DNA from 2 places in the Stenotrophomonas sp. 22LJNL06-5-1 genome. Region 1 is predicted to be linked to the other one. Evidence: riboswitches for the same ligand, from Rfam matches in the RefSeq annotation. Region 1 holds a riboswitch; the other holds the start of a gene.
What was found. Region 1 has a riboswitch for cobalamin ahead of AC13GF_RS10690 (epoxyqueuosine reductase QueH). Riboswitches for the same ligand answer to the same signal wherever they lie in the genome.
Positions count from the first base shown of each region.

Region 2: another riboswitch for cobalamin. It lies ahead of btuB (TonB-dependent vitamin B12 receptor); the one in region 1 lies ahead of AC13GF_RS10690 (epoxyqueuosine reductase QueH).

Region 1 is NZ_JBSPUE010000004.1:87,793-103,072, reverse strand. Features, by position in the region: gene AC13GF_RS10725 (LysE family translocator) at 1-558, opposite strand, end outside; gene AC13GF_RS10720 (acyl-CoA thioesterase) at 711-1,112, shown strand; gene AC13GF_RS10715 (NAD-dependent protein deacetylase) at 1,168-1,974, shown strand; gene AC13GF_RS10710 (NADH:flavin oxidoreductase/NADH oxidase) at 2,134-3,234, shown strand; gene AC13GF_RS10705 (LysR family transcriptional regulator) at 3,238-4,149, opposite strand; gene purU (formyltetrahydrofolate deformylase) at 4,264-5,115, shown strand; gene pncA (bifunctional nicotinamidase/pyrazinamidase) at 5,164-5,790, opposite strand; gene AC13GF_RS10690 (epoxyqueuosine reductase QueH) at 5,846-6,532, opposite strand; cobalamin riboswitch at 6,694-6,907, opposite strand; gene AC13GF_RS10685 (RpoH suppressor) at 7,062-8,909, shown strand; gene AC13GF_RS10680 (DUF1028 domain-containing protein) at 8,983-9,936, opposite strand; gene AC13GF_RS10675 (helix-turn-helix domain-containing protein) at 10,354-11,721, opposite strand; gene AC13GF_RS10670 (CoA-acylating methylmalonate-semialdehyde dehydrogenase) at 11,837-13,342, shown strand; gene AC13GF_RS10665 (acyl-CoA dehydrogenase family protein) at 13,357-14,523, shown strand; gene AC13GF_RS10660 (enoyl-CoA hydratase) at 14,520-15,280, shown strand, end outside.
Region 2 is NZ_JBSPUE010000001.1:1,050,728-1,066,007, forward strand. Features, by position in the region: gene AC13GF_RS04865 (cytochrome c biogenesis protein DipZ) at 1-520, shown strand, start outside; gene msrA (peptide-methionine (S)-S-oxide reductase MsrA) at 535-1,272, shown strand; gene AC13GF_RS04875 (aminotransferase-like domain-containing protein) at 1,485-2,933, shown strand; gene bioD (dethiobiotin synthase) at 3,009-3,692, opposite strand; gene AC13GF_RS04885 (GAF domain-containing protein) at 3,761-4,243, shown strand; gene AC13GF_RS04890 (TfoX/Sxy family protein) at 4,240-4,602, shown strand; gene AC13GF_RS04895 (histidine phosphatase family protein) at 4,694-5,272, opposite strand; cobalamin riboswitch at 5,415-5,637, shown strand; gene btuB (TonB-dependent vitamin B12 receptor) at 5,752-7,593, shown strand; gene gph (phosphoglycolate phosphatase) at 7,694-8,350, opposite strand; gene AC13GF_RS04910 (class I SAM-dependent methyltransferase) at 8,415-9,206, opposite strand; gene AC13GF_RS04915 (LysR family transcriptional regulator) at 9,203-10,132, opposite strand; gene AC13GF_RS04920 (NAD(P)-dependent oxidoreductase) at 10,241-10,879, shown strand; gene AC13GF_RS04925 (MBL fold metallo-hydrolase) at 10,971-11,882, shown strand; gene dinB (DNA polymerase IV) at 12,202-13,290, opposite strand; gene fabA (3-hydroxyacyl-[acyl-carrier-protein] dehydratase FabA) at 13,482-13,997, shown strand; gene fabB (beta-ketoacyl-ACP synthase I) at 13,997-15,205, shown strand.

The sequences.
Region 1 (15,280 bases):
CCAGGTCGGGCGTGCGGCCAGGAAGCCGGCGATGCTGCCGGCGGTCAGCGCGATCATGCCGTTCACGCTGACGCTGACCAGGATCTGGGTGGAGCCCAGCACGATCGACTGCATCAGCACGCTGCCTTCGCTGTCCGGGTGCAGGAACTGCGGCAGCAGCGACAGGTACATCACCGCCACTTTCGGGTTCAGCAGATTGGTCAGGAACCCCATCGTGAACAACTTGCGCGGGCTGTCCTGCGGCAGTTCGCGAACGGCGAACGGCGAACGGCCACCGGGCTTGAGCGCCTGCCAGGCCAGGTACAGCAGGTACAGCGCGCCGCCGATGCGCAGCGCGTCGTAGGCGAACGGCACGGTCATCAGCAGGGCGGTGATGCCCAGCGCCGCACACAGCATGTAGAACACGAAGCCCAGCGCCACCCCGCCCAGCGATATCAGGCCAGCCATCGGCCCCTGGCAGATCGAGCGCGAGATCACGTAGATCATGTTCGGCCCGGGCGTGAGCACCATGGCCAGCGAAACCAGCGCAAAGGCCAGCAGGTCGGAAGTGGCGGGCATGGGCGGTCCTGGCAGTGGGCGTGGCGCAGTGTAACGCCTGCCGCAGGCGCGGCCTGCGCAGGCACCGCTGCCGGGTGACCGTTGCACGTGCATTCCGATGGCCATCACGCCGGTCGCTTAGAATCCGCAGCACCCCACACCGAAGCACCCCCATGACCCCGATCCCCGAGACCGTGCCGCCCATCGAAGTGCGCATGGCCGAAATCGTCTTCCCCAACCACACCAACCACCTCGGCACCCTGTTCGGTGGCCAGGCGCTGGCGTGGATGGACAAGGCCGCGTTCCTGGCCGCCGCCCGCTACTCGCGCCGCACCGTGGTGACCGCACGCAGCGACCAGGTCGACTTCAAGCTGCCGATCCGCATCGGCCAGATGGTGGAAACCATCGGCCGCATCGTCGAAGTCGGCCGCAGTTCGATGAAGGTGGAGGTGGAACTGGTTGCCGAAGACCTGCACAGCGGCGAGCGCAAGCTGTGCACCCGCGGCCACTTCGTGATGATCGCGCTGGACGAGGAAGGCCACCCGATCGCGGTGCCGCCGCTGCCGGCAGCCTGATCCGCCGGCTGAACCTGCGCTTGCGGGGGCGCGGCCGCGCCCCCATCTGGCAGCCATGACCCCGCCACTGACCGACTTCATCGACCGTGCCCAGCGCCTGTTCGTGCTGACCGGCGCCGGCTGCAGCACCGCCTCGGGCATTCCCGATTACCGGGATGCCGACGGTCAGTGGAAACGCACGCCGCCGGTGACCTACCAGGCCTTCATGGGCGAGACGGCTACCCGCCAGCGCTACTGGGCGCGCAGCCTGCTGGGCTGGCCGCGCTTCGGCCAGGCCCGGCCCAACGGCACCCACCAGGCCCTCGCCGCACTGGAAAGCCGCGGCAAGCTGCAGCTGCTGCTGACCCAGAATGTGGACGGCCTGCACCAGCGTGCCGGCAGCCACAACGTGATCGACCTGCATGGCCGCCTGGATCTGGTGCGCTGCATGGGCTGCGAGCGCCGCAGCGGGCGCGAGGAATTCCAGCAGCGCCTGCTGGACGCCAACCCTGGCTGGGACGCGCTGGAGGCCGGTATCGCGCCGGATGGCGACGCCGACCTGGAGACCGATTTCTCCACATTCGTGGTGCCCGAGTGCCCGCACTGTGGCGGCCTGTTGAAGCCGGACGTGGTGTTCTTCGGCGAGAACGTGCCGCGCGAACGCGTGGCGGCGGTGCACGACCACCTGCAGCAGGCCGACGCCGTGCTGGTGGTGGGCTCCTCGCTGATGGTCTATTCCGGCTTCCGCTTCGTGCAGGCGGCCGCGAAGGCAGGGTTGCCGGTGGCGGCGCTGAACCGCGGCCGCACCCGTGCCGACGACCTGCTGCAGTTCAAGGACGAGCGCGATTGCGCTGAAGCGCTGGCTGGGTGGGCCCCGCGCTGAGCCGAGCATGGGCTCGGCTCTACAAGGGCTGTCGGCTCCTGTAGAGCCGAGCCCACGCTCGGCTTCAGCAGGCCGCACGAAACAGCGATCCATCCAGACGGTTGATTCGCAGGCCGTGCGGCGGTGCAATACGCACCCCCTACGTCGTTCATCACCGTCTTGAGCCAGCTGTTTTCGCCGATCTCGTTCGGCCCCCTGACCCTGTCCAACCGCATCGTCATCGCGCCGATGTGCCAGTACTCCGCCGAAGACGGCCGTGCCAGCGACTGGCACGCCATGCACCTGGGCAACCTGGCGCAGTCCGGTGCCGGCCTGCTGATCCTGGAAGCCACCGCGGTCGAACCGCGCGGCCGCATCAGCTGGGCCGACCTGGGCCTGTGGGACGACGGCACCGAGGCCGCACTGGCACAGGTGCTGGCCAGCGTCCGCCGCTGGTCACCGATGCCGCTGGGCATCCAGCTGGGCCACGCCGGCCGCAAGGCCTCGGTGAATCGTCCATGGGACGGTGGTGGTCAGCTGCCGGCCGATGATGTGCGTGGCTGGCCCACCGTGGCGCCGTCGCCGCTGCCGTTCCATGCCGGCGATCCGGCACCGCAGGAACTGGACGAGGCCGGCATCGCCGAGGTCATCGCCGCCTTCGCCGCCAGCGCGGTACGCGCCGAGCGCCTGGGCTTCGAGCTGATCGAGCTGCATGCCGCGCACGGCTATCTGCTGCACCAGTTCCTGTCGCCGCTGAGCAACCGTCGCACCGATGGCTACGGTGGCTCGCTGCCGAACCGCCTGCGTCTGCTGGTGGAAGTGTTCGACGCGGTGCGTGCGGCAGTGTCCGACAAGGTCGCGGTGGGTGTGCGCATTTCCGCCAGCGACTGGGTCGATGGCGGCTGGGATCTGGTGCAGAGCGAAGCGCTGGCCCAGGTGCTGGACGCGCGCGGCTGCAATTTCCTGCATGTCTCCAGCGGCGGCCTGGACGAGCGCCAGAAGATCACCGTCGGCCCGGGCTATCAGGTGCCGTTCGCGGCCGCGATCAAGGCCAAGGTGCGCATGCCGGTCATCGCCGTGGGCATGATCACCGAGCCCGAGCAGGCCGAATCGATCCTGCGCCATCGCCACGCTGATGCCGTGGCCCTGGCGCGCGGCATCCTCTACGACCCGCGCTGGCCGTGGCATGCCGCCGCCGCGCTGCGCGACAGCGTGGAACCGGCGCCGCAGTACCTGCGTTGCGAGCCGCGCGATGCGCGCGGCGTGTTCAAGGTGCGCTGAGGCTCACACCCGCCAGGCCGGCGCCATGCCGGCCTGCAGGTGCTCGAACAGCGCGCGGATCTTGGCGGTGAAGTCGCGACGGTCGCTGACGCAGAAATAGACCTCCATCGGCTCCGGGCGCCATGTAGTGTCGGCGCCGAACACCGCCTGCAGGCGGCCATCGCGCAGGTACGGCTCGGCCACGAATGCGGCCAGCCGGGTGATGCCGGCACCGGTCGCAGCCAGCGTTGCCAGTGCATCGATGTCATCGCAGACCATGCTCGGCGGCAGTGCGGCGTCCACGCGCTGGCCATCCTTCAGCAGGCCCCAGCGCAACGGCCGGCCATCGGTGGGGAAGCGGTGCAGCAGCCCGCGATGACCGCTCAGCTCGGAGGGCTGCTTCGGCGTGCCGTGTGCCTTCAGGTAGGCCGGTGAGGCGCAGAACACGAACGGCACGCGCGCCAGCTGCCGCGCGACCACACCGTCTTCCAGCTGCGCACCGATGCGGATGCTGGCATCTACCGCTTCGGGGCCGTGCTGCACGGCGCGGTCGGTCAGGCGCAGCTCCAGCTGCAGCTGCGGGTAGCGCTGCTGCAGCGACGGCAGCAACGGTGCCAGCACGTGGCGACCGAACGCGCTGCTGCTGGCGATGCGCAGCGGTCCGGCCGGTTCGATGTCACCGGAGGTGACCATCGCCTGCGCGCGCGCCAGGTCGGCTTCGATGTGGCGCACCTGCGCCAGGTACAGCGCGCCGGCCTCGCTGAGGGCCAGCTGCCGCGTACTTCGGTTCAGCAACCGTACGCCCAGATGGGCCTCCAGACGGTTGATGTTCTGGCCGACTGCGGTGGCGCTGATGCCAAGAATGCGGGCCGCGGCGGCAATGCTGCCGGTCTCTGCGGTGCGGGTGAAGCTGCGGATCAGTTGCAACAGGTTCATGACCGACCAGCTTGCCACGGGGAAGCCCAAGTATCGCTTGGGACTGAACCAAGCAGTTCGGTTGCATCGGAGACCATCGATCCGGCAGGCAGGTCGCTGCCCTACACTCGGAAGATGCGCCCCGATTCCATTCTTACCCTGTCCTGCCCCGACCGCACCGGCATCGTCTACCGCGTGTCAGGCCTGCTGTTCGACCACGGCTGCAACATCCTCGACGCCCAGCAGTTCGGTGATGAGGAAAGTGGCCGCTTCTTCCTGCGCGTGCACTTCGACCGCGATGCCAGCCTGCCGCTGGAGACCGTGCACGCGACCATGGCCACGCTCGCCGAAGGCTTCGGCATGGATTGGCAGCTGCATGATGGCCGCCGCCGCGCACGCCTGCTGGTGCTGGTCAGCAAGCAGGGGCACTGCCTCAACGATCTGTTGTTCCGCGCCCACAGCGGCCAGCTGAAGGTGGACATCGCGGCGGTGGCGTCCAACCACGCCGACTTCGCGCCGCTGGCGGCGTCCTACCAGGTGCCGTTCCACCACCTGCCGGTGACCGCCGAGACGCGTGCGGTGCAGGAGCAGCAGATCATCGACCTGGTCGAGCGCGAGCGCATCGACCTGGTGGTGCTGGCGCGCTACATGCAGATCCTGTCACCCACGCTGTGCCGTGCGCTGGCCGGCCGTGCGATCAACATCCATCACAGCTTCCTGCCCAGCTTCAAGGGCGCGCAGCCGTACCACCAGGCACACGCGCGCGGGGTCAAGATCATCGGCGCCACCGCGCACTACGTCACCGAGGACCTGGACGAAGGCCCGATCATCGAACAGGACGTCGCCCGCGTGGACCACGCGATGGCACCGCGCGAACTGGTGCGGCTGGGCAGCGATACCGAATCGCAGGTGCTGGCGCGCGCGGTGCGCCGCCATGTGGAGCACCGCATCCTGCTCAACGGGCACCGCACGGTGGTGTTCCGGTAATCGCCCATCCCGCGTCCGCCGGGCATGGCCCGGCACTACCGCTCTGGGTCAGACGACCGCGATCCCCGCCTTGCCCAGTGCCTCGCGCACCATCGCGTCGTTGGCTTCGGTCACCGGCCGGGTCAGGTCCCACAGGAACTTCACCCGGAAGCCGGACTTCACCGCGTCCTGCGCGCTCCACAGCACGCAGTAGTCGCGGGCCAGGCCGCACACATGCACTTCGCGGATGCGGCGTTCGTGCAGCCAGCCGGCCAGGCCGGTGGCCGGGCGCTCGCCATCGGGGCCGTGGTTCTCGCGGAAGGCGCTGTACGAATCCACCTGTTGGCGCGTGCCCTTGCGCAGAATCAGGTCGGCCACGGTCCAGTCCACGCCTGGGTGCAGGGCGGCACCGGCGCTGCCCTGCACGCAGTGGTCGGGCCACAGGGTCTGCGGCTGCGCGTGCAACAGGATGGTCTCGAAGGGGCGCTGGCCGGGGTGCTGGCTGGCGAACGAGGCATGGTCGGCCGGGTGCCAGTCCTGTGTTGCCACCACGGTGCGGTAGCGGCGCTGCGCCAGCAGATCGGCAATCGGTGCCACCAGTGCATCGCCCTGGTCGCAGGCCAAGGCGCCACCGGGCATGAAGTCCGGCTGCAGGTCGATCACCAGCAGGGCGACATCGGCGGGCAGGGCGGTCATGGCAGATCCGGTACAACAGAAGGGGCGACCAGCGTGGCCGCCCCATGCCTGCACGTCAATCGCCCTGCGGCGTCTCAGCGCCCTGCCCGTAGTACAACAGGCCGATCTTGATCCGCTCGCGGCCATTCTCGCGGCGATGGCGGTTGGCATCGCGCAGCGAGTACACGCAGCCGCAGTACTCCTGCTGGTAGAACTGCTCGCGCTTGCTGATCTCGATCATGCGGCTGGCACCGCCGCCCTTGCGCCAGTTGTAGTCCCAGTACTGCAGGCCTTCATAGCGCGACGCGGCGCGGATGCCGCAGTCGTTGATCTGCGCCATGTTCTTCCAGCGCGAGATGCCCAGCGAAGAACTGATGGTGTCGTAGCCGTGCTCGTGCGCGTACAGCGCAGTGCGCTCGAAGCGCATGTCGAAGCACATCGTGCAGCGGATGCCGCGTTCGGGCTCGTTTTCCATGCCGCGTGCACGGCTGAACCAGTTGTCGGTGTCGTAGTCGCAGTCGATGAAAGGAATGCCGTGCTGCTCGGCGAAGCGGATGTTCTCCTGCTTGCGTAGCTCGTACTCCTTCACCGGATGGATGTTGGGGTTGTAGAAGAAGATCGCGTAGTCGATCCCGGAGGCGGTGATCGCCTCCATCACTTCGCCGGAGCAGGGGGCGCAGCATGAATGCAGCAGCAGGCGCGTGCCATCGGCGGGCAGGGTCAGGGTGGGGCGTTGGAGCTCGGTCATCGTCAGGTACCGCATGGACCGCCGGCAACGGCGGTGGCCCATGCATCAGCGCGTGGGTGAACGGGTCTGGCCGGATACCGTGAACAGGACGCACGCGACCGCATCGCCTGCACGCGCAGGACAACGACGGCCCCGGCAACCTCCCCGCGGAGATTCCAGGTCGAGTCAGGGGACGGTCGTGTCCCCCGGCCGGGGCCGGTATTCGGGCTGATGGACACGGGCCGCAGCCCACCTACTACCTGCCGCTTCCCAGGCGCGAGCCCAGTGCTGTTGGCAGGATTCGTTTCCATTCACCGCTGCGGGGCAGCTCCGGAATGGGCGCGCGAGGCGCCTTCACCGGATTCCCGTTTAAATCCCGACCGCCATCCAGCCACGGCAGGGATACCTTCGGCGCGCCCACGGTGGACGCGTCGAGGGCAATGGTCAAGGGCCAATCAAAGCGCAGGGCTGTGGCTCGTTTCTCAGGCGGTGAGAGCGCCTCTTGCCATACTGGGCACCGACAGACGGGAGGTGGCTCGTGGCGGCGAAGTACTGCGATCTGGTCATGAAAGGCGGCATCACCAGCGGCATCGTGTACCCCAATGCGGTACTGGCGCTGGCGCGCGAGTATCGATTCAAGAGCATCGGCGGCACCTCGGCCGGCGCCATTGCTGCGGCGGTGGCGGCCGCGGCGGCCTGCGGTGATCGCCGCCAGCAGGCGGGCGAGCACCTGCCTGGCGATGCCGGCTATGGCGGGTTGTCGGCGGTATCGGCGCAGTTGTCGCGGCGCGGCTTCATCTACAGCCTGTTCCAACCGGCGCGGGGCGCGCGCGCCGCCTATCGGTTGCTGGTGGTACTGACCGGCAATGCCAGCCTGCCGCACAAGCTGCTGTGCCTGGCCGTTGCCGTGTTCGAGATCGCGCCGCTGGAGGTGCTGGTGTCGCTGGCGCTGCTGTTGGGCCTGGGCTGGTGGGGCGGTGGCTGGAGCGGCGTGGCCGCCACGCTGCTGCCGTCGCTGCTGTGCGCGTACGGTGCGGGTGTGGCCGGTGCCGCGCTGCGGGTGGCGCGGGTGGCGCGGCGCAACCTGCTGGGCCTGTGCAGCGGCCTCGGCCGCGATGCACGCACGCCGGCGTTGACCGAGTGGCTGCACGAGTGCCTGCAGCAGTTGTCCGGCAAGCCGCTGGATGCACCGCTCACCTTCGCCGACCTGCATGACGCGCCGCGCTATGCCGGCGAGCCGGACAGCCCGCATGCGATCAGCCTGCAGATGATCACCACCTGCGTGTCGCACAACGAGCCACGCACACTGCCATTGGGCGGCGCGCAGTTCTGGTTCCTGCGCGAGGAGTTCGAGCAGCTGTTCCCGGCCAGCGTGGTGCAGTGGCTGGTGACGCAGGCCGGCCCGCCGCTGGAGGTGGCGGGCCGGCAGTACTACCATCTGCCGCAGGGCCCGAAGCTGCCGGTGCTGGTGGCCACGCGCATGAGCCTGAGCTTCCCGTTGCTGATCAGCGCAGTGCCGCTGCATGAGCCTTCGCGCCGTGAGCGCCGCTGCGAACCCACCGCGCCTGCCGCCGACCAGGAGCACAACGTGGCCGACAGCATGGAAGGGCTGACCAGTGCCGGGCAGACCTGTGGCCCGGTGATCACCGCCTTCCGCATCTGCTGGTTTTCCGATGGTGGCATCAGCAGCAACTTCCCGATCCATCTGTTCGATGCCGCCTTGCCGCGCTGGCCGACCTTCGCCATCAACCTGGTCTATCCGCAGCACGCTGAAGAGGTGAACCACGGCAGCAGTGGCCGACAGGCGCTGGAACATGCCGTGTTCCTGCCCACCGAGAACCGTCACGGCTGGCAGCGTACCTACCAGTCGATCGCCACGCCGTTGGCGGCCGCCGAGCTGGGGCGTTTCCTGTTCGCGGTGGTGGCGACCATGCAGAACTGGCGCGATCTGCTGCAGGCGCGCGCACCGGGTTACCGCGACCGCATCGTGCATGTCAGCCTGCAGGGCGACGAAGGTGGCATGAACCTGGACATGCCGCAGGAGGTGCTGACCCGCATCGCCGACAAGGGCAGCCTGGCCGGTGCGCGCTTCTGCTCGTTCTCGTTCGAGAACCACTACTGGATCCGCTGGCGCAACCTGGCTTCGGCCTATCAGCGCTACACGCTGGAAGTGGCGCGAACCGACGATCCGGCGCAGCAGGTGCTGGCCTACCGCGCGGCGTACTCGATGGTTGCCCGCGGTGAACCGACCCCGCCGTCGTACAAGCTGGGCTCGGAAGACAAGCGGCTGGCCTCGCAGCAGCTGTGGGGCTTGATGGTCGAGCAGGGACGCACCTGGGAGGACCTCGGCCCCGACCTCACTGACGGCGCACCGCGTCCGCTGCCGCAGATGAAGGTGACGCCGATCTACTGATTTCCGCCGCAGCCGATTGAACTGTTCTGGTGGGTGCCGACCTTGGTCGGCACGATCTGATCCCTGCCGTGCCTCATCGCCACGGCTCCACCACCGCATCGCCCTGCAACGGCGCATACAACGGCAACGCCAGCTCCTGCTTCACCCAGCCCGGATTGAGCGCGCGCAGGCCGGCGAGGTATTCCCGGGCCAGCGCGATATCACCCTGCCGCATGGCCAGGCGCGCAGCGCGCGCCCAGGTGCGGTCCCAGCCGTGGGCCAGTGACAACGAGGTCGCCAGCGCAGCACGCGCACCCTCCACATCACCGTTCTCCCAACGTTCCTCCGCGCGGATGATCGCCTCGTTGGACAGACGCATGTCGTACAGCTCGCGCAGCCTCGCCACGGCATGCGGATCGGCGTCCACACGCAGGTCGGTGTCCCGCCAGTCGCCGCCGGGCGTACGCACCAGCAGCGCCGCCGACCACTGTCCGCTGCGTTGACCACCCGCTGCCTGACCAGCTTCCAGCGCCGCCAACAAGCGCGCGGCCAGCGGCCCACGTGAGGTGGCGAAGACGCGTTGCATCGTGGCCAGCACCTCCGGCCCGGCCAGCCCATTGCCCTGCACGCTCAGCATCCCCTCACCCTGCGCACCTGCCCAATCCGCCTGCTGCGCGGTAGCGCCGGTGTACTGCGCATTGCCGCCACGCGCGCTGACCAGTCCCACCTGTCGTTCGGCAAGCGTGGTGCCATCGAAGTTGCCGTCTTCATCCAGCAGCTGCTTCAGCACCTGCGCAGGCGTGCGTCCTTTGGCCAGCAGCTCAAGGCCTTTGGAGCCATAGGCCGGGTTGGTCTCGAACTGGCTGGCGACCGCGCCCACCTTCGCCTGTGCCCACGGCACCCCCACGCCCCCGACTGCCAGGTTGTTCGTAGCCACCGCCACCCCGCAGTCGCCGGCCTCATTGCAGGCCGCAATCGAAAAGGTCGCCCACGCCGGCGCGGCGGTGGCAGCAAGCAGCAGGGCCAGGCAAGAGCGCAGCAAGGACATGGGGTGTCTCCAGGGCGGGCATTGCAATGGGATGCAGCCTACGCACGAAAGGTTTAGTAGATCCACGCCATGCGTGGATGGAACCCCATCGGAATCGAATATTTCGAACATTCATCGAAGAGCATCCACGCATGGCGTGGATCTACCGTGTCGACCAAGGTCGACACCCACCAAGAGCAGCGTGCCGACCAACGGTCAGCACCCACCAACAGCAGCGGGAAACTGTCGAAGGCGGGGTGGGTCCGGTTGCGGGGGTGTCCGCGGCATGGATGCCGCGGCCAAGCCCCCAAGGACGGGTTTACGGCGTCCCCCGCAACCGGATCCACCCCGCCATCCCACGGAATGCCAGCTTTTGCCGTTGCCGTTGCCGTTGCTTCGGCCTCGGCAGGTGCAGGGCGCAGCCCTGCCGAACCAACCCTACCGCCCCGGCAACTGCGCGAACGCGCGCTGCATGCAGTCCTCGCGCGGGCACACCCGGCAGCCCGGCCCGATCGACACCGAGTTGCCCGGGCTCTGCACATCCAGGCCCAGCGAATACACCAACCGCTCGGCATGCTGCAGGTCGCAGCCCAGCGCTACCGCAAACGTCTTGCGCGGCTGGCCATGGCCGACCGGACCACTGCTGACCTGCCGTGCCAGCCAGAAATGGCGGCGCCCGTCGGGCATGCGCGCCGTCTGCGTAAGGATGCGGCCGGGCTGGTTGAACGCCTCGTAGACGATCCACAGCGGGCACGAGCCGCCCACCTGCGAGAAGTGGAAATCGGTGGCCGAATGGCGTTTGGACACGTTGCCGGCACGGTCCACGCGGATGAAGAAGAACGGCAACCCGGGCGCACTGCGTCGCGCCAGCGTGCTCAGCCGGTGGCAGACCGCTTCAAAGCCCACACCGAACTGATGCGCCAGCAGTTCGATGTCGTAGCTGCTGGCTTCGGCCGCCCGCAGGAAGCGCATGTACGGCATCACCAGCGCGCCAGCGAAGTAATTCGACAAGCCAATCCGCGCCTGCGCGATGCGTGCCTCATCGGTGAAGCCGGCACGCGCCACCACCGCATCGATCTGTGGCAGGTAGCCGTGCAGGGCCAGCTCGGCGGCCATCTGGAACGCCTGCTGGCCCGGCTCCAGATAATCGGGCAGCCACAGCCGCCGTGCACCGGCGTCGAACTGGCGCTTCTCGCGCCCGGCCTGCAACGCGGCCACTTCCACCAGCACGCCGTGGCGGTCGGCCAGCAGCTGGCGCAGCCGTGGCGCCACGTGCCCCGGCGACAGTCCCCATTCGGCGAACAGCTGCTCGGCCAGCTCATCCAGCTCGGGAATGTGGTTGTGCATGCGGTTGAAGAACTCACGCACCTGATCGCCAGCGGGCAGGGTGCTGCCGGCGCCGGGCTCGCCCAGCTGGAATTCCAGCGCGGCGGCATGCTCGCGCAATGCCAGGTGCCGGCGATGCAGGTCCAACAGGGCGCGGCTGACCTGCGGCAGGTTGCCGGCCAGGGCGCGCAGCTCGGTCGCGCTCACCTCGGCCAGGCCCAGGTCGCGCAGGGTTTCGCCCAGGGCTTCCTGCAGCGCGGCGGGCTCATCTTCGTCGAACAGTACGGAAACATCGCCCAATACCTCGCCCAGCTTCTTCTGCACGGCCGGGGTCAGCGGGCGCTTGTTGCGCTCGATCTGGTTCAGGTAACTGGCCGACAGGCCCAGGGCACGGGCCAGGTCCACCTGGCTGTAGCCGCGCTGCTCGCGCAGGCGCAGCAGGCGCAGGCCCAGCTGGCGTTGTGAAGGCTGGAAATTCACAGAATTAACATGAATCGTCTGGCGTGTTGGCCAGATTAAGCGGATTCAGCCCGGAAATCGAGTTGGGTGCTGTGAATAATGCCAAGCATCTTTCGCACCCTGTGGGATTGTCGTCATGACTGTTGCAGCGCCCCGTATCCGCATGCTGATCGATGGCCAGTTCGTTGAATCGGCCACCTCCCACTGGCAGGACGTGATCAATCCGGCCACCCAGGACGTGCTGGCCAAGGTGCCGTTCGCCACCACCGGCGAAGTGGACGCCGCCGTCGCCGCTGCCAAGGAAGCCTTCAAGACCTGGCGCAAGACCCCGATCGGTGTCCGTGCGCGCATCTTCCTGAAGTACCAGCAGCTGATCCGCGAGAACATGAGCGAGCTGGCGCACATTCTTACCGCCGAGCAGGGCAAGACCCTGCCGGACGCCGAAGGCGATGTGTTCCGCGGCCTGGAAGTGGTCGAGCACGCCGCCGCCATCGGCAACCTGCAGCTGGGTGAGCTGGCCAACAACGTGGCCACCGGCGTCGACACCTACTCGATCATGCAGCCGCTGGGCGTGTGCGCCGGCATCACCCCGTTCAACTTCCCGGCGATGATTCCGCTGTGGATGTTCCCGATGGCGATCGCCACCGGCAACACCTTCATCCTCAAGCCGTCCGAGCAGGACCCGATGGTCACCATGCGCCTGGTCGAGCTGGCGCTGGAAGCGGGCATTCCGAAGGGCGTGCTGAACGTCGTCCACGGTGGCGAAGAAGTGGTCAACGCGATCTGCGACCACCCGGACATCAAGGCCGTGTCGTTCGTCGGTTCCACCCGCGTCGGCACCCACGTCTACAACCGCGCCTCGCTGGCCGGCAAGCGCGTGCAGTGCATGATGGGTGCCAAGAACCACGCCGTGGTGCTGCCGGACGCCAACAAGGAACAGACCCTCAACGCGATGGTCGGTGCCGCCTTCGGCGCCGCTGGCCAGCGCTGCATGGCCGCTTCCACCCTGGTGCTGGTCGGTGAAGCGCGTAACTGGGTGCAGGACCTGGTGGCCAAGGCCCAGACCCTGAAGGTCAGCGCCGGCACCGTGTCCGGCACCGACGTCGGCCCGGTCATTTCCTGCAGCGCCCGCGAGCGCGTGGAAGGCCTGATCGCCTCGGGCGTGGAGCAGGGCGCCAAGCTGGTGCTGGATGGCCGCAAGCCGCAGATCGATGGCTTCGAGAAGGGCAACTTCGTCGGCCCGACCATCTTTGCCGGTGTCACCACCGACATGCGCATCTACCAGGAAGAAATCTTCGGGCCGGTGCTGGTCATCCTCGAAGCAGAGACGCTGGAAGAAGCCATCGCGATGGTCAACAGCAACCCGAACGGCAACGGTACCGCCCTGTTCACCCAGTCCGGCGCGGCCGCGCGCAAGTTCCAGGAGGACATCGACGTCGGCCAGGTCGGCATCAACGTGCCGATCCCGGTGCCGGTGCCGCTGTTCTCGTTCACCGGTTCGCGCGCGTCCAAGCTGGGCGACCTGGGCCCGTACGGCAAGCAGGTGGTGCTGTTCTACACCCAGACCAAGACGGTCACCGCGCGCTGGTTCGATGACGAGACGCTGAGCCACGGCGTCAACACCACGATCAGCCTGAAGTAACGGCAGGAGCAGCCATGAGCCACTCGATGACGACGGAACTGGAAGAAGCGCAGCAGGCGTACCGCGAGGCTGCGCGCGACTTCGCACAGGCCGAACTGGCGCCGCACGCCGCGCGATGGGATGCGGAGGGCATCTTTCCGCGCGAGGCGATCGCCAAGGCCGGTGAACTGGGCTTCTGCGGTCTGTACATGGACCCGGAAGTGGGCGGCAGCGGCCTGAGCCGACTGGACGCCGCCGTCGTCATCGAGGAGCTCGCCAACGTCGATCCGTCGACCGCGGCGTACATCAGCATCCACAACATGGCCTCGTGGATGGTGTCCACGTGGGGCCAGCCGGCATTGCGCGATGCGTGGGGCACTGACCTGTCCTCGGGCAACAAGCTGGCCTCGTACTGCCTGACCGAACCGGGTGCCGGTTCCGATGCAGCGTCGCTGAAGACCACCGCCGTGCGCGATGGCGACTTCTACGTGCTGAACGGTTCCAAGGCCTTCATCTCCGGCGCTGGTGCCACCGAATTGCTGGTGGTGATGGCACGTACCGGCGGTGCCGGTGCCGGCGGTGTCAGCGCGATTGCGGTGCCGGCCGACCTGCCGGGCATCAGCTTCGGCCGCAAGGAAGAGAAGATGGGCTGGAACAGTCAGCCCACCCGTGGCATCACCTTCGAAAACGTCCGCGTGCCGGTCAGCCACCTTCTGGGAGAGGAAGGCGGCGGCTTCAAGCTGGCGATGAAGGGGCTCGATGGCGGCCGCATCAACATTGCTGCCTGCTCGCTGGGTGCCGCGCAGGGTGCGCTGGACGCCGCGCGCCGCTACATGGGCGAGCGCCGCCAGTTCGGCAAGGCGCTGGCGGATTTCCAGGCGCTGCAGTTCAAGCTGGCCGACATGGCCATCGAACTGGTGGCCGCACGGCAGATGGTGCACACCGCCGCGCGCAAGCTCGATGCCGGTGCCAGTGATGCCAACGTCTGGTGTGCGATGGCCAAGCGCTTCGCCACCGATGCCGGTTTCAACGTCTGCAACGAAGCGCTGCAGATCCACGGTGGCTACGGCTACATCCGCGAATACCCGATCGAGCGCCTGCTGCGTGACTGCCGCGTGCACCAGATCCTGGAAGGCACCAACGAGATCATGCGGGTCATCGTTGCCCGTCACCTGCTCAACACCGAAGAGGAACTGCGATGAAGGATTGGCGTACCCAGGAGCACGTGGGCCTGAAGGTGGAGGTGGATGGCCACACCGCCGTGGTCACCCTGAACAACCCGCCGGCGCACACCTGGACCGTGCACAGCCTGTCGGCGCTGCGCGACCTGGTCGGTGCGCTCAACGCGGACCGCGGGATCTACGCACTGGTGATCACCGGTGACGGCGAGAAGTTCTTCTCTGCCGGTGCCGACCTCAACCAGTTCGCCTCGGGCGACAAGGCTGCTGCACGTGAGGCCGCGCGTCGCTTCGGTGAAGCCTTCGAAGCGCTGTCCGGTTTCCGCGGCGTGTCGATCGCCGCGATCAACGGCTACGCCATGGGCGGTGGCCTGGAATGCGCATTGGCCTGCGACCTGCGCATCATCGAAGACCATGCCCAGGTCGCGCTGCCGGAAGCGACCGTTGGCCTGCTGCCGTGCGCCGGTGGCACCCAGAACCTGCCGCGCCTGGTGGGCGAGGGCTGGGCCAAGCGCATGATCCTGCTGGGTGAGCGCATCAACGCCGAGACCGCGCTGCGCATTGGCCTGGCCGAAGAAAAGGTCGGCAAGGGCGAATCCAAGGCACTGGCCCTGGAATGGGCAAAGAAGGCCGGCAAGCAGAGCCCGACCAGCATCGCCGCCTGCAAGACCCTGGTGCAGTCCACCCGCACCGGCACCCATGCCTCGGCGCTGGTGGCCGAGCGTGAAGCCTTCGTCGACCTGTTCGACACCGCCGACCAGGTCGAGGGCGTGAACGCCTT
Region 2 (15,280 bases), on a different contig from region 1:
GCCGCCACCGGCCGATCCCGCTGCCGCCGACCTGAAGGGCGTGGCCGCGCAGGCCGACATGGGCAACCTGCGCTCGCCGGAAACCTATCTGGGCCACGCCCGCGCCGAGCAGTTCGCCTCGCCCGGCGGGCAGCGCAGCGATGCCGCGTTCGACTACACCTTGCCGACCACCCTGGCGTTGAACCAGTGGGGACTGTCGGGGCGCTGGACCGTCACCGACGAAGCCGCACAACTGCAGCAGGCCGGTGGCCGCATCGCCTTCCAGTTCCACGCGCGCGACCTGCACCTGGTGCTGGCACCGACCCACGACGGCACGCCGGTGCGCTTCCGTGTCTGGCTGGACGGCAAACCGCTGCCCGCCGCCGATGCCGGCAGCGATGTCGGTGCCGATGGCAGCGGCGTGGTCGACGAGCACCGCCTGTACCAGCTGGTCCGCCAGCGCGGCACGGTCGGCCCGCATCGCTTCGAGATCGAATTCCTCGATGCGGGCGTGCAGGCCTATGCCTTTACCTTCGGTTGAACCGGGAGCACACGATGAAACTCTCCTTTGAACAAGGCATCGCCGCCGGTGTTGCCGGTCTCGTGGCCACGGCATTGATCGCCGGCGTGCTACTCGTTGATCACGGCGCCATCGCAGCACCGGTCGAAGCCAGCGCGCAGACCCAGGCACTACCGGTACCCACGGGCGATGCGGCGTTCCGCGATGACGCCACCCACGCCAGCGTGGTGTTTGCCGGCGGTTGCTTCTGGGGCGTGCAGGGCGTGTTCCAACACGTCAAGGGCGTGAGCAATGCGGTGTCCGGCTACATCGGTGGCAGCGCGGCCAATGCGCGCTATGAGCGCGTCAGCGGTGGCCAGACCGATCATGCCGAAGCGGTGAAGATCGACTACGACCCCCGGCAGGTCAGCTATGGGCAGTTGATGCAGGTGTTCTTCTCGGTGGTGCACGACCCGACCCAGCTCAACCGCCAGGGGCCCGACCACGGCAGCCAGTACCGTTCGGCGATCTTCAGTGATGACGCACGCCAGCAGGCGGCCAGCCGCGCCTACATCGCCCAGCTCGGCCAGGCCGGCAGCTACCGCGCGCCGATCGTCACCCAGCTGGTCAGCGGCCAGCGCTTCTACCCGGCCGAGAGCTACCACCAGAACTACATGACCAACTACCTGCAGGCCGCCTACATCCGCTACTACGACGCACCGAAGCTGGCCGCGCTGGGCAAGCAGTTCCCGGCGTTGTACCGGCGCGATGCAGCGCTGGTGCCAATGCGGTAACGACCTGGGTAGTGCCGGCCGCTGGCCGGCAACCGCACCGTTCCGGATCCAGGGATTGCCGGCCAGCGGCCGGCACTACCTGCAAAAAAAGACGCACGGCCATCCAGCCGTGCGCTTGGGAAGTATCGGCCGTGCCCCGATCAGGCCCGGACGACAACGACATGCTAGGCTCGCCATCATCATGGGTACAGCACCAGATGGCGGGATGTTCGATGGATACAGATGACCAGACTTCGATGATTCCCCCCCGCTACCAACGGCTGTCGGATGAGTTGGCCGAAGCCATCCATGGTGGCCGCCTTCCGGTCGGCAGCCGCCTGCCCTCGCTGCGGCAGATGGCGTCGCAGCGCAGGCTCAGCCTCAACACGGTGATCGCGGCCTATCGCCAGCTGGAAGACGCCGGCCTGGTGATTCCGCGGCCCAAGGCCGGTTTCGAGGTTGCGCCACGGCTGTCGGTGCCGGAACGTTCGCTGCGCGACACTCCGTCCGCGCCCACCGCGCCGCTGCAGCAGGTGCTGATGGCCCGCGTGCTGGAGGCACAGCGCCGCCTGGGTGTAATCGACCTGGCGTTCGCCGGCCCACGTGGTCGCCAGTTCTATCCAGGCGCGCAGCTGGCCCGGCATACCGCGCAGGTGCTGCGCCACGGCCAGCAGACGGTGGAAACCTATGCACGACCGAACGGCTCGCCCCGGCTGCTGGCGCAGATCGTGCGCCGTGGCCCGCGCATGGGGCTGCATACCCACAGCGAGCGCCTGCTGCTGACCCACGGTGCGATGGAAGCGCTGCAGCTGGCGCTGCGTGCAGTGACCCAGCCCGGTGACGCGGTCGGCATCGAGGCGCCGTCCTACTTCAACCTCTACCCATTGCTGGCCAACCTCGGCCTGCAGGCCATCGAGCTGCCCACCCACCCGCAGCATGGGCTGGATGTGGATGCGCTGGATGCGCTGCTGGAACACACATCGCTGGCCGCACTGGTGGTGATGCCGACCGTGCACAACCCGCTGGGCTGCACCATGCCGACGGCCGCCAAGCAACGCCTGGCCGAACTGGTCAACGCACGCCAGCTGCCGCTGATCGAGGATGCGGTGTATGCCGAGCTGCAGTTCTGCGAACCGCCGGCGCCCTTGCTGAAAGCCTTCGATCGCGACGGCTGGGTGATGGTAGTCGGTGGTTTCTCCAAGACGCTGGCGCCGGATTACCGCATCGGCTGGCTGGATGGCGGCCGCTTCGCCGAGCGCATCGCGCTGCTGAAATTCCAGTCCACCGGCGGCGAGCCGCAGCTGCTTGGCGACGCGGTGGCGGCGTATCTGGAAGCGGGCAGCTACGAGCACCACCTGCATCGCATGCGCCGGCTGTACCGCGAACAGGTCGGGCGGCTGCGCCAGCTGGTGGCCGAACACTTCCCGGTCGGCACCCGTGCCACCGAGCCACAGGGCGGCTTCCTGCTGTGGCTGGAACTGCCGGGCGTGGATACGCGCGAGCTGTTCGAGCATGCGCTGCAGGAAGACATCGTGTTCATGCCAGGCCAGGTGTATTCGCGCGGGGCGCGCTACCGCCACTGCCTGCGGCTGTCGTGCTGCCAGACGCTGGATGCACGCTTCATCGGTGCGGTGGAACAGTTGGGTGCGATCGCGCGGGAGCTGGCGGCTGCAGCACGGTAGTGCCGGCCGCTGGCCGGCAACTGCACGCACGTGATTGCATCGAGATTGCCGGCCAGCGGCCGGCACTACCCAGGATCAATCGAGCAGGTGCGCCGCCAACGCTTCACCATCCGCCCCCGGAAGATTGGGCAGCCTCCCCCAGCACGGCATCGGCAGGCGCTGCTGCAGCGTTGCGATGTTCTCATCCTGGCGCTGCATCGCCGGGTCGATGTGGTTGCCGATCCAGCCCAGGCACTCCACGCCACTGGCCTGCAGCGACTGCGCGGTCAGTCGCGCATGGTTGACGCAGCCCAGCCGCATGCCCACCACCAGCAGCACCGGCAGCCGCAATGCGCGCACCAGGTCGAGCTGGTCGAGCGTGGCCGAGACCGGTGCCAGCCAACCGCCAACACCCTCCACCACCACGACATCGGCCTGCGCGCGCAGACGCTCGAACGCGGCCACGATCGGCGCCAGCGCCACGTGCACGCCATCCTCGGCAGCGGCCAGCTCCGGTGCCAGCGGCTGGCGCAACGCATATGGGTTCAGATCGGCATAGTCCGGTACCGGCCAGCTGGCCGCCTGCAGCGCCAATGCGTCTTCGTTGCGCAGGCCCTGGCCCAGATCCTCGCTGCCGCTGGCCACCGGCTTCATACCCACCGCACGCAGGCCGCGCCGGCGCAGTGCATGCAGCAGCGCGGTGCTGGCCGCGGTCTTGCCGATCTCGGTATCGGTGCCGGTGACGAACAGGGCGGGCGGCAGCGTAACGGGCAATGGCATCGATGGGCTCCAACGGGGCAACAGAGCGAGCATTATCGCCGGCCCGGCGCGCTTGCTAGACTGCGGGCATGTTCGCCAATGCCTCGCTCACCGGCAGCAAGCCGGAACAATACGCTCAGCTGCTGGAACAGGCCCGTGGCCTGGTCTACGCCGAGTCCGACCGCATCGCCAACGCGGCCAACCTCTCGGCACTGGTCTACCACGCCCTGCCCGACCTGAACTGGGTGGGCTTCTACCTGTACGACGGCAAGGAGCTGGTGGTCGGCCCGTTCCAGGGCCTGCCGGCCTGCGTGCGCATTCCGCTGGACAAGGGCGTGTGCGGTGCCGCCGCCAGCCAGCGCGTGACCCAGCGCGTGGACGACGTCGATGCCTTCCCCGGCCACATCGCCTGCGATTCAGCCTCGCGCTCGGAACTGGTGGTGCCGCTGCTGCGCGGTGATGAACTGATCGGCGTGTTCGATATCGACAGCCCGAAGGTCGGCCGCTTCGATGCCGACGACCAGGCTGGCCTGGAAGCCATCGCCCGCGTGTTCGTCGAGGCGCTGGGATGAGCGCACCGAAGCTGCGCAACATCGGCCCGAAGAGTGCGGCGTGGCTGCGCCAGGTCGGCCTGCGCAGCCGCGAAGACCTGGTCGCGATCGGTGCCGTGGGCGCCTTCGTCAAGGTCAGGCGCGCGGGCTTCAAGCCCAGCCTGAACCTGTTGTACTCGCTGGAAGGCGCACTGCTGGACTGCCACTGGCAGGAACTGAGCGAGCCGCAGCGTGAGGCGCTGGTGCAGGATTACGAAGCGCGCATCGCCGCGCATCCGCTGAAGGCAGCCGGCCCGGCGTCGGGCCCGGTGCATGAGCAGCGCTTCGATGCTGACGATGACGCTGAGGACAGCGTGGCCGAGCGCGTGGACGAGGATTGAGGCGTCCGCGTTCCTGGGCATGCCGGCCAGCGGCCGGCACTACCATTGTGATGCGGGATCGGTAGCGCCGGGCCATGCCCGGCGAGTGCGCTCAGGGCTGCTGCAGCTCCAGCAGCTCGCCCACCAGCCCGACCTCACCGCGCTCCAGCCACACCCGCAGGCGCGTGCCGTGGTCGATGCGCAGGGCCCAGCACAGCGACATCGGCAGGCCGCAGACCTGCGACAGCACCATGCGCAGCGGGCCACCATGGCTGACCACCAGCGTCGGCACCGGATCGTCATCATCGAGCAGGCGATCCAGCGCGCGCGCGATGCGCCGCTCAAAGTGGCCCCAGCTCTCGCCATTCGGTGGCGGGAACGCGTGCGGGTCGGCATGGAAGGCCGCCAGTGCATCCTCCGGCAGGTCGAACAGCGACTGCCCGTCCCAATCGCCGAAATCCAGCTCTTCCCATTCCTCATCCGCTTCCACGTCCAGCCCACGGGGGGTGGCCAGGGCCATCGCCGTGTGCAGCGAGCGCAGCCGTGGCGAACTGATCACCCGTTCCCAGGGCTGTGCGGCGTAGGCGTCGACCAGTTCCTGCGGCAGGCGGGCCAGCTGCGGTGGATCGCTGCGGCCATCGAGGAACTCATCGCGACCGTTGCCGGCATGGCGGACCAGGTCGAGGATCATGCGTGCGTCCTGTACAGGCAACGCGGGAACAGCGGAAAACGGGCGGACATCGGCAACGGCACCACGGGATCGAGGGGCCATTCTAAAGGCACGGCAAAGGCAGACGAGCAAGCGCGGTGCTACGGGCCGCCTGCGATGCCGTAGACTGCGCGCACTTCCAGGTGACCTGCGGCCTCGGCCGGCAGGTTGAAACGGGAAGCCGGTGACGCGTGATTCCACGCCAGGCCGGCGCTGCCCCCGCAACGGTAAGCACGTCAGTTCCAGGCAACACCGCCACTGTGCCGCAGGCATGGGAAGGCGCCTGGACGGTGGCCTCGCGCCACCCGGCGGCAAGCCCGGAGACCGGCCCGGAAGCCTCAGGTCGCGATGCGGTGGGCATGGCGCTGGATGACGCGGCCTGTGCTGCGGCATCGGCGCGTGCCTGCCTTCGCGGCTCCTCCCCTTCGCCGCGCGGGCGTGCGTGGCACCTGGAGTCCCCCATGAAGCTGCAGTCCCGAATGCTGTCCCTGGCCGTGCTGGCCGCCCTGCCCGCGCTGGCCCAGGCCGCCGATGACACCACGGCGCTCGACCAGATCCTGGTCACCGCCACCCGCACCCCCATCGCGCTGCAGGACAGCATCGCGCCGGCGCAGGTGATCGACCGCGCGCAGATCGAATCCAGCCAGGCCACGTCGCTGCAGGAGCTGCTGCGCGGCCGCGCCGGCATCAACCTGACCAATGCCGGCGGGCTCGGCAAGCAGAGCTCGCTGTTCCTGCGCGGCACCAACTCGGGCCACACCGTGGTGCTGGTCGATGGTGTGCGCATCAACAGCGCCGACCTCGGCCTGGCCATGTACCAGGACCTGCCGCTGGCGCAGATCGAGCGCGTCGAAATCGTGCGTGGACCGCAGTCGAGCCTGTACGGTGCCGACGCCATCGGTGGCGTGATCCAGATCTTCACCCGCCGCAACCAGGGCGATTTCGCCCCGCACTTCCAGCTCGGTGGTGGCAGCAACGGGCTGCGCGAAGCCAGCGGCGGCATCGGCGGCGGTACCGAGCGCGGCTGGTTCGGCGCCGACATCGCCTACCAGCATTCCGACGGCATCGATGCCTGCCGCGGCTCGGCGACGCTGTTCACCGGCTGCTTTGCCGACGAACATGACCGCGACGGCTACCGCAACCTGTCCAAGAGCCTTCGCGGCGGTTATACCTTCAACGACCAGTGGAACGTGGAAGGCAGCGCATTGCGCGCCGACGGCAAGAACCACTACGACGGTTACTACAACTACTCGGAGACCCGCCAGCAGGTGCTGGCCGGCAAAGTGCGCTTCACCCCGTCCGAACGCCTGGCATTCACTGCCAACGTCGGCCGCAGTGACAACGAGTCGGATAACTTCGGCGCACCGGGGGTGTTTGGCAGCGCGCAGACCCATCGTGACAGCGCCTCGCTGCAGGGTGACATCACGCTGGCCGAAGGTCAGCTGCTGAGCACCGGCGTGGACTGGAGTGAGGACAACCTGGATGGCAGCAGCGCCGGGTATCTCGTCGACAGCCGCCGCAACACCGGCGTGTTCGTGCAGTACCAGGGCCGCTTCGGCCGCCACCAGCTGCAGGTCAGTGCCCGCAACGACGACAACCAGCAGTTCGGCAACCACGCCACCGGCAGCCTCGGCTGGGCGATGCAGCTGGAGCATGGTCTGCGCGTCAATGCCAGCTACGGCACGGCGTTCAAGGCGCCGACCTTCAGCGACCTGTACGACCCGTGGAGCGGCGTGCCGACGTTGAATCCGGAGAAGTCCAAGAGCACCAACCTTGGCGTTTCGCAGCAGGGTCAGGGCTGGCACTGGGGCCTGGATGTATACGAAACCCGCATCGATGACCTGATCACCTACGATGCGTCCACGATGAAAATGCAGCAGGTGGAGAAGGCGCGCATCCGTGGCGCCGAGCTGACCGGTGGCGTGCTGCTGGCCGGCTTCGACATCAGCGCGCAGCTGAGCTACACCGATCCGCGCAACCGCACCCACGGCAGCACCCAGTTCGACAACTGGCTGCCGCGACGTGCACAGCAGACCGCGCGCCTGGACATCGACCGCCGTTTCGGCGACTTCCGTGCCGGCCTGACCGTGCAGGGTGCGGGCAAGCGCTATGACAACGCCAGCAACTCGGTGAAGGTTGGCGGCTACGGCACGCTGGACCTGCGCGCCGAGTACGCACTGACGCCATCGTGGTCGCTGCTGGCACGTGCCGCCAACGTCTTCGACCGTCGCTACGAAACGGTGGCGTGGTTCAACCAGCCCGGCCGCGAATATCAGCTGAGCGTGCGTTACCAGCCGAAGTGACCGCAATGGTCATTGGTAGTGCCGGCCGCTGGCCGGCAACATCATGACCTTCGGCAACGTCCCCGGAGTTGCCGGCCAGCGGCCGGCACTACCCCCTGCTTCAGCCCCGCAACCCCGGCAGTTCACGCAGGTCGTCGATCACCGCCACCGCATGCGCGGTGGCCAGGTCCAGGCCGCGCGGGTAGCCGTAACGCACCAGCGCGATCGGCATGCCGGCATCTTCGGCGGCTCGGTAGTCGGTCAACGAATCACCCACCATCAGGCAGGCGTCCACCGGCAGCCCGAAGTGCGCGGCGATGTGCCGCAGCGGTTCACCACTGGGCTTGCGCTGCGGCAGCGAATCGCCGCCCAGTATCAGCGCGAACGCATCACCGATGCCCAGATGCTGCAGCAGTGGTGGCACCAGCGCTTCGGGCTTGTTGGTGCAGATCGCCAGCGGCACGTTGCGTGCACGCAGTTGCGCCAGCGCTTCAGCCACGCCATCGAACAGACGCGGGCTGCGCAGCAGGCATTCGCGGTAGTGCACCATGAATACCGGCATCACTTCGGCCAGGTCGACCTCACGACCCGCGGCATGCACGGCCTGTTCGACCAGGCGGCGCACACCGTCGCCGATCCAGCCCAGCACCGTGGCTTCCGGCACGCGTGCCACACCGATGTCCTCCAGCGTACGGTTCAGCGCTTCAGCGATATCAGCTGCGCTGTCGACCAGCGTGCCATCAAGGTCGAACACGACCAGCGGATAGGGATACGACAAGGGACGGCACCTGCATGACGTGGGGCCGTCCATTGTACGCCGCTGGTTTTTGCACCGATCCGCCTCAACCGATGCGGCGTGCGCGGGTAGCCAGGAAGGTGGGCAGATAACGGTCGATCAGGAAACGCGGCTGCGGCTGCCAGTCTTCCATGAAGCGATCGATGATGAAGCCGGCATCCAGCTGGCCACCGATCAGTTCGGTCAGGCTGTGGCCGAAGGTCAGCGCGTCGCCACGGGCCAGTTTCGCCTCGCGTTCGGCCGCTGGCAGGTCTTCCAGGTCCGAATAGGGAATGGCGTACTGCGGCCGGATCAGGCCCTGCGCATCCAGCTGCGGATCGCGCGCACCAACGAACAGCACCGGATTGTAGAAGCTGGCCATCAGCATGCCATCGCGTGCCAGCACGCGGCGGCATTCGGTCCACACCGGGCGCACATCAGGCACATACAGGTTCGAGATCGGGTGGAACACCACATCGAAACTGTCGTTGGCGAACACGTGCAGATCGCGCATGTCACCCTGCACGGTGCGCAGCTGCAGGCCATCGCGCGCGGCGACCCTGCGGTCCTGTTCCAGCTGCCCGTCGGACAGGTCGAACACGGTGACGTCAGCGCCCGCAGCGGCCAGCACCGGTGCCTGCTGGCCACCGCCCGAGGCCAGGCACAGGATGCGACGGCCGCGCACATCACCCATCCAGTCCAGTGGCAACGCACGGGGCGTCAGGTGCACCTGCCAGCGGCCTTCGCGCGCGGCGGCAATGGTTGAACTTTCCACCGGGCGCGACCATTCGCGCACTTCGCTGGCCTGGCGGTCCCAGGCAGCACGGTTGTGGTCGATCAAGGCCTGTCCATGGTTCATGTGTTCTCCTTGCCCGGCGGGCGCCAATCCAGATCCTGGAAGGCCGGGCTGGCGAAACACTCGCCCAGGAAATCCAGGAATCGCCGCATGATAGCGGGCTGCTGGCGCCGTGACGCGTACACGGCATGAATGCCGAGTTCGTCCAGGCTGAATTCGGGCAGCAGTTCGATCAGCTCACCACTGCGCAGCAGCGGCGCCACCTGGTAGGTCGGCAGCATGGCGATACCGGCACCGGCGCGCACCGCCTCCAGCAGCAGCGAGGCCTCGTTGGCGCTGATGTTGCCGCCCACCGCCACCGACAGCGAACGCCCATCGCGGTGCAGCTGCCACAGGCTCTTGCCAACGTAATGGTGGGTCAGGCAGTTGTGCGCGGCCAGGTGCTCGGGGGCGGTCGGCGTGCCGCGCACCTGCAGGTAGGACGGCGTCGCGCACAGCACCGAGCGGCAGGTGGCCAGCCGCCGTGCGATCAGGCTGGGGTCGATCTGGCGCGCGATGCGCACGGCCAGGTCCACCCGCTCTTCCACCAGGTTCACCGTGCGGTCGACCAGCAGCAGCTCGATGCGCGCCGCTGGATGACGCGCAACGAAGCCGGCCACCGCCCGTGCCAGGTGGCTCTGCCCGAACGACACGCTGGCAGTCACCCGCAGCGTGCCGTGCGGCTCGGGATCATCACTGGCCAGCTCGCCCTGCAGTTCTTCGCCGATCGCCAGCATCTGCCGGAAGCGCGCCAGCGCCGCCTCACCGGGGCCGGTCAGGCTGACCCGACGCGTGGTCCGGTGCAGCAGGCGCGCACCCAGCCAGCCCTCGACCTCGGCCAGGTAGCGGCTGACCATCGCCCGTGACATGTCCAGCACTTCGGCGGCGGCGGTGAGGCTGCCGCGCTCGGCCACCTCGACGAACACCGTAATGGCGGTCAATCGGTCCATATGCTCGATCCATGCAACAAACAAGCGCGTTATACGCTGTTTTTCGAGCAACTGCAGCAGCCTAGAGTGGCCCCATTCCCAGCCCACACCGCCCCACGGAGTCCTGCCATGAAAATCGCCCTCGTTGGTTCCACCGGCAACATCGGCCGCCAGATCGCCCGCCACGCGCTGGCCAACGGCCACGAACTCACCGTCATCGTGCGCAGCGCGCAGGATCTTCCGGCCGAACTGGCCGGTGCCCATCCGGTGATCGCCTCGCTGGATGACCAGGATGCCCTGGTCGCCGCCATCGCCGGCCACGACGTGCTGGCCAGCGCCTACGGCCCGCGCCCGGGCGATGACATCGGCCGCGTCGGCGAGGTCGCCGCGCAGCTGGCTGCCGCCGCACGCAAGGCCGGCGTGCCCCGCCTGGTGGTGGTCGGCGGTGCCGGCAGCCTGGAAGTCGCACCCGGCGTGCAGCTGGTCGATACCCCCACCTTCCCGGAGGCCTACAAGGCGTACGCGCTGGCGCACCGTGAGGCGTTCAACCGCCTGCAGGCAGTGGACGACCTGGACTGGACCTTCTTCTCGCCGGCCGCCGAAATCGGCCCGGGCGAAGAGCGCGGCCAGTACCGCGTGCAGCCCAAGGCCTTCCTCGCCGATGCCAGCGGCCACAGCCGCATCAGCTATGCCGACTACGGCGCCGCGTTCGTCGCCGAGCTGGAAGCGCATGCGTATCCGAAGCAGATCATCACGGCCGCGTATTGATCGACACGCCTGTTCTGTAGAGCCGGGCCCACGCTCGGCTCTACGCAAACATGCAGCCGGGCATTGGCCCGGCTCCACACAAGGAATTCCCATGCGTACCGCTGCCCTGCTGCTTCCCCTCGCCCTGGCCGCCAGCTTCACCAGTGCGCCGCTGCTGGCCGCACCGGCCACCACGGCCCCGGCCACGGCGACGAAATCCCAGCTGCACCTGCAGACCTTCCATCCCGGTCCGCAGGCGATGTTCTCGGTGTCTTCGGTGCTGATCGAAGGCCGCCACGACGCGATCCTGGTCAATGCGCAGTTTGGTGCCAGCGATGCGCGCAAGCTGGTCGAGCTGATCCGCGCCAGCGGCAAGCAGCTGACCACGATCTACATCAGCCACGGCGATCCGGACTACTACTTCGGCCTGGCCACCCTGCAGGACGCCTTCCCGCAGGCGCGCATCGTTGCCACCGCGCAGACCGTCGCCCACATCCAGCAGACCCAGGCCGGCAAGCTGGCCTACTGGGGACCGAAGATGGGCGCCGACGTGCCGGCACGCATCGTGGTGCCGCAGGTACTGGACGGCGATGCCCTGCTGCTGGAAGGCCAGCGCCTGCCGCTGATCGGCCTGGATGGCCCGACCCCGGACCGCACGGTGCTGTGGGTGCCGTCGCTGCGCGCGATCGTCGGCGGTATTCCGGTGGTGGCCGGTGAACACGTGTGGATGGCCGACACGCAGACGCCGAAGTCGCACGCCGACTGGCTGCAGACCCTGCAGCGGTTGCAGGCACTGAAGCCGAAGGTGGTGGTGCCGGGGCATTACGCGCCGGGTGCCGCACTGGATGCCAGTGCGCTGCGCTTCACTGCGGACTACATCCGCGCGTTCGATGCCGAGACGGCAAAGGCCAAGGACAGTACGGCGCTGGTGAAAGCGATGCAGGTGCGCTACCCGAAGCTGGACGGCGTGGCATCGCTGGAGCTGAGTGCGAAGGTGGCCAAGGGCGAGATGCAGTGGCCATGAGGTAGGGGAGGCTTTTGCAGGGCTGCGCCCTGCACCTGCTCAATGCAACGGCAACAGCCGAAGCAACAGCAACCGCTGGCTATCCGTGGGATGGCGAGGTGGGTCCGGTTGCGGGGGACGCCGTAAACCCATCCCTGGGGGCTTGGCCGCGGCATCCATGCCGCAGACACCCCCGCAACCGGACCCACCCCGCCTTCGACAGATCTCCGCAATCCGTCTGGATGGCATGTCTCTGCAACCTGTCGGGATGGAATGACCTGCTCTTGGTGGGTGTCGACCTTGGTCGACACGTAGATCCACGCCGTGCGTGGATGGAGGATCAGGAGCGATCGGTCTGGGTGTGCTCGAACAATTCGCCCTGCACTACCGGTTCCTTTTCGCGGAAGCCACCAAGGCCGACGCCGACCAGGCGGTAGCGGGTCTCCGCCGGCAGGTCGACGCGGGCGCGCAGGGCCAGCGCGATGTCGCGCAGTTCTTCCATCGATTCCGGCGGGCGCTCCGGGGTGAAGCTGCGGGTGAGAATGCGGAACTGCGCGGTCTTCAGTTTCAGCACCACGGTGTGGCCAACGCGTTCGGTCTTGCGCGTGGCATTCCAGGTCTTCTCCGCCAGCTGCACGATCGCCTCGCCCAGGTCTTCCAGCGGCAGGTCTTCGGCGAAGGTGTCCTCCGAGGAAATCGACTGCACCTGCTGGTCCGGCTCCACCGGCCGCTCGTCGATGCCGCGTGCGCGGTTGTACAGGCTGCGGCCAAAACTGCCGAACGCCTCTTCCAGATCGATCAGTGCCCACTGCCGCAGGTCGCCGCAGGTGACGATGCCGCGCGCGGCCAGCTTGCCTTCCATCACCTTGCCGACGCCGGGCACCCGGTTCACCGGCAGCGGCAGCAGGAAGGCATCCACGCGCTGCGGCGGAATCACGAACTGGCCATCGGGCTTGCGCCAGTCCGAAGCGATCTTGGCCAGGAACTTGTTCGGCGCGATCCCGGCTGAAGCAGTCAGGTTCGTTTCCTCGCGGATCTGCGTGCGGATGGTACGGGCGATGTCGGTGGCCAGTTCGATGCCGCTCTTCGGCTCGGTCACATCCAGGTACGCCTCGTCCAGCGACAACGGCTCGACCAGATCGGTGTGGCGCAGGAAGATCGCGCGTACCTGCTGTGACACCGCCTTGTAACGTGCGAAGTCCGGCGGCACGAAGATCGCGTCCGGGCACAGGCGCTCGGCACGCACGGCGGGCATCGCCGAACGCACGCCGAACACGCGCGCCTCGTAGGACGCCGCGCATACGACCGACCGAGCGCCACGCCATGCCACAACCACCGGCTTGCCGCGCAGTGACGGATCGTCGCGCTGCTCCACCGACGCGTAGAACGCGTCCATGTCGACGTGGATGATCTTGCGCAGTCGGGTCATGTCAGGCGGAAAGGGCGGGGGCGTGCCGAACGGGCCACACGCCGAAGTATGGTCGTTGCACATCAACAGGATGCGCGTATTCCATTGAAAACACTACGGTTGCGTACGGTTGAAATGTTTGATCGGCGCAGTTTCCACGGGCATCCTCGAGCGCTTGTTTCCCTGTTTCCCCGCTTCCAGGATTGTGCTTCATGACCCGTCTCCACGCGTTCAACCGCGAACAGCTGCTGGCCAGCGCACGCGGTGAACTGTTCGGCGCCGCCGCCGGCCGTTTGCCCAACGATCCGATGCTGATGTTCGACCGCATCACCGACATCCGCGAGGACGGCGGACCGCATGGCAAGGGCATGGTACGCGCCGAACTGGATATCCGCCCGGACCTGTGGTTCTTCGGCTGCCACTTCATCGGCGACCCGGTGATGCCCGGCTGCCTCGGCCTGGATGCCATGTGGCAGCTGACCGGCTTCTTCCTGACCTGGCTGGGCGCCCCCGGCAAGGGCCGCGCACTGGGCTGCGGCGAGGTGAAGTTCACCGGCCAGGTACTGCCGGAGGCCAAGCTGGTGCGCTACGAGATCGACATCAGCCGTGTCATCAACCGCAAGCTGGTGATGGCCCAGTCGGACGCCCGCATGTACGTGGATGACCGCGAAATCTACAGCGCGCGCGATCTGCGCGTCGGCCTGTTCACTGAAACCGGGAGCTTCTGATGCGTCGCGTCGTCATCACCGGCATGGGCATCACGTCCTGCCTCGGCAATGATCTGGATACCGTTTCGGCCGCGCTGCGCGAAGGGCGCTCGGGCATCACCGCCCTGGCTGACCACGCCGAAGCGGGCCTGCGCAGCCAGGTCGGCGGTCGTGTCGACCTCGATCTGGAGGCGCTGATCGACCGCAAGCAGAAGCGCTTCATGAGCGATGCGGCGGCCTTCGCCTACCTGTCCATGCGCGATGCCATCGCTGATGCCGGGCTCAGCCCCGAGCAGGTCAGCAATCTGCGTACCGGCCTGATCGCCGGTTCCGGTGGCGGCTCCAGCGAGTGGCAGATCGGCGCGGTCGACCTGCTGCGCGAACGTGGCGTGCGCAAGGTCGGCCCGTACATGGTGCCGCGCACGATGTGCTCGACGGTCTCGGCCTGCCTGGCCACGGCCTACCAGATCAAGGGCGTCAGCTACTCGCTGTCGGCCGCCTGCGCGACCTCGGCGCACTGCATCGGCGCCGCCGCGGACATGATCCGCCACGGTGCACAGGACATCATGTTCGCCGGTGGTGGCGAAGACCTGCACTGGTCGATGAGCGTGATGTTCGACGCGATGGGCGCGCTGTCGACCAGCTTCAACGAGACCCCGGCCAACGCCTCGCGTCCGTACGACAAGGACCGCGACGGCTTCGTCATCGCCGGCGGCGGCGGCATGCTGGTGCTGGAGGACTACGACCACGCCGTTGCACGCGGCGCGCACATCCATGCCGAGCTGATCGGCTATGGCGTGACCTCCGACGGCGCCGACATGGTCGCGCCGTCCGGTGAAGGTGCGGTGCGCTGCATGAAGATGGCGCTGCAGGGCGTCGATCGCCCGCTGGACTACCTCAACACCCACGGCACCTCGACGCCGCTGGGCGACGTCACCGAGCTCAATGCGATCCGCGAAGTGTTCGGCGATGCCGTGCCGCCGCTGTCCTCGACCAAGGCGCTGTCCGGCCATTCGCTGGGTGCGGCGAGCGTGCACGAGGCGATCTACTGCCTGCTGATGATGCGCGATGGCTTCGTTGCCGGTTCGGCCAACATCGGTGAGCTGGACCCGAAGGTGGAGAGCTTCCCGATCCTGCGCGAGAGCCGCGAGCAGAAGCTGGATACGGTGATGTCCAACAGCTTCGGCTTCGGTGGCACCAACGCCGCGCTGGTGTTCGGGCGGGTGTGATGGGGCAGGTGTGCCGACCAACGGTCGGCACCCGTAGAGTCGAGCTTGCTCGACTGCATTGAAAAGCGTGCCAAC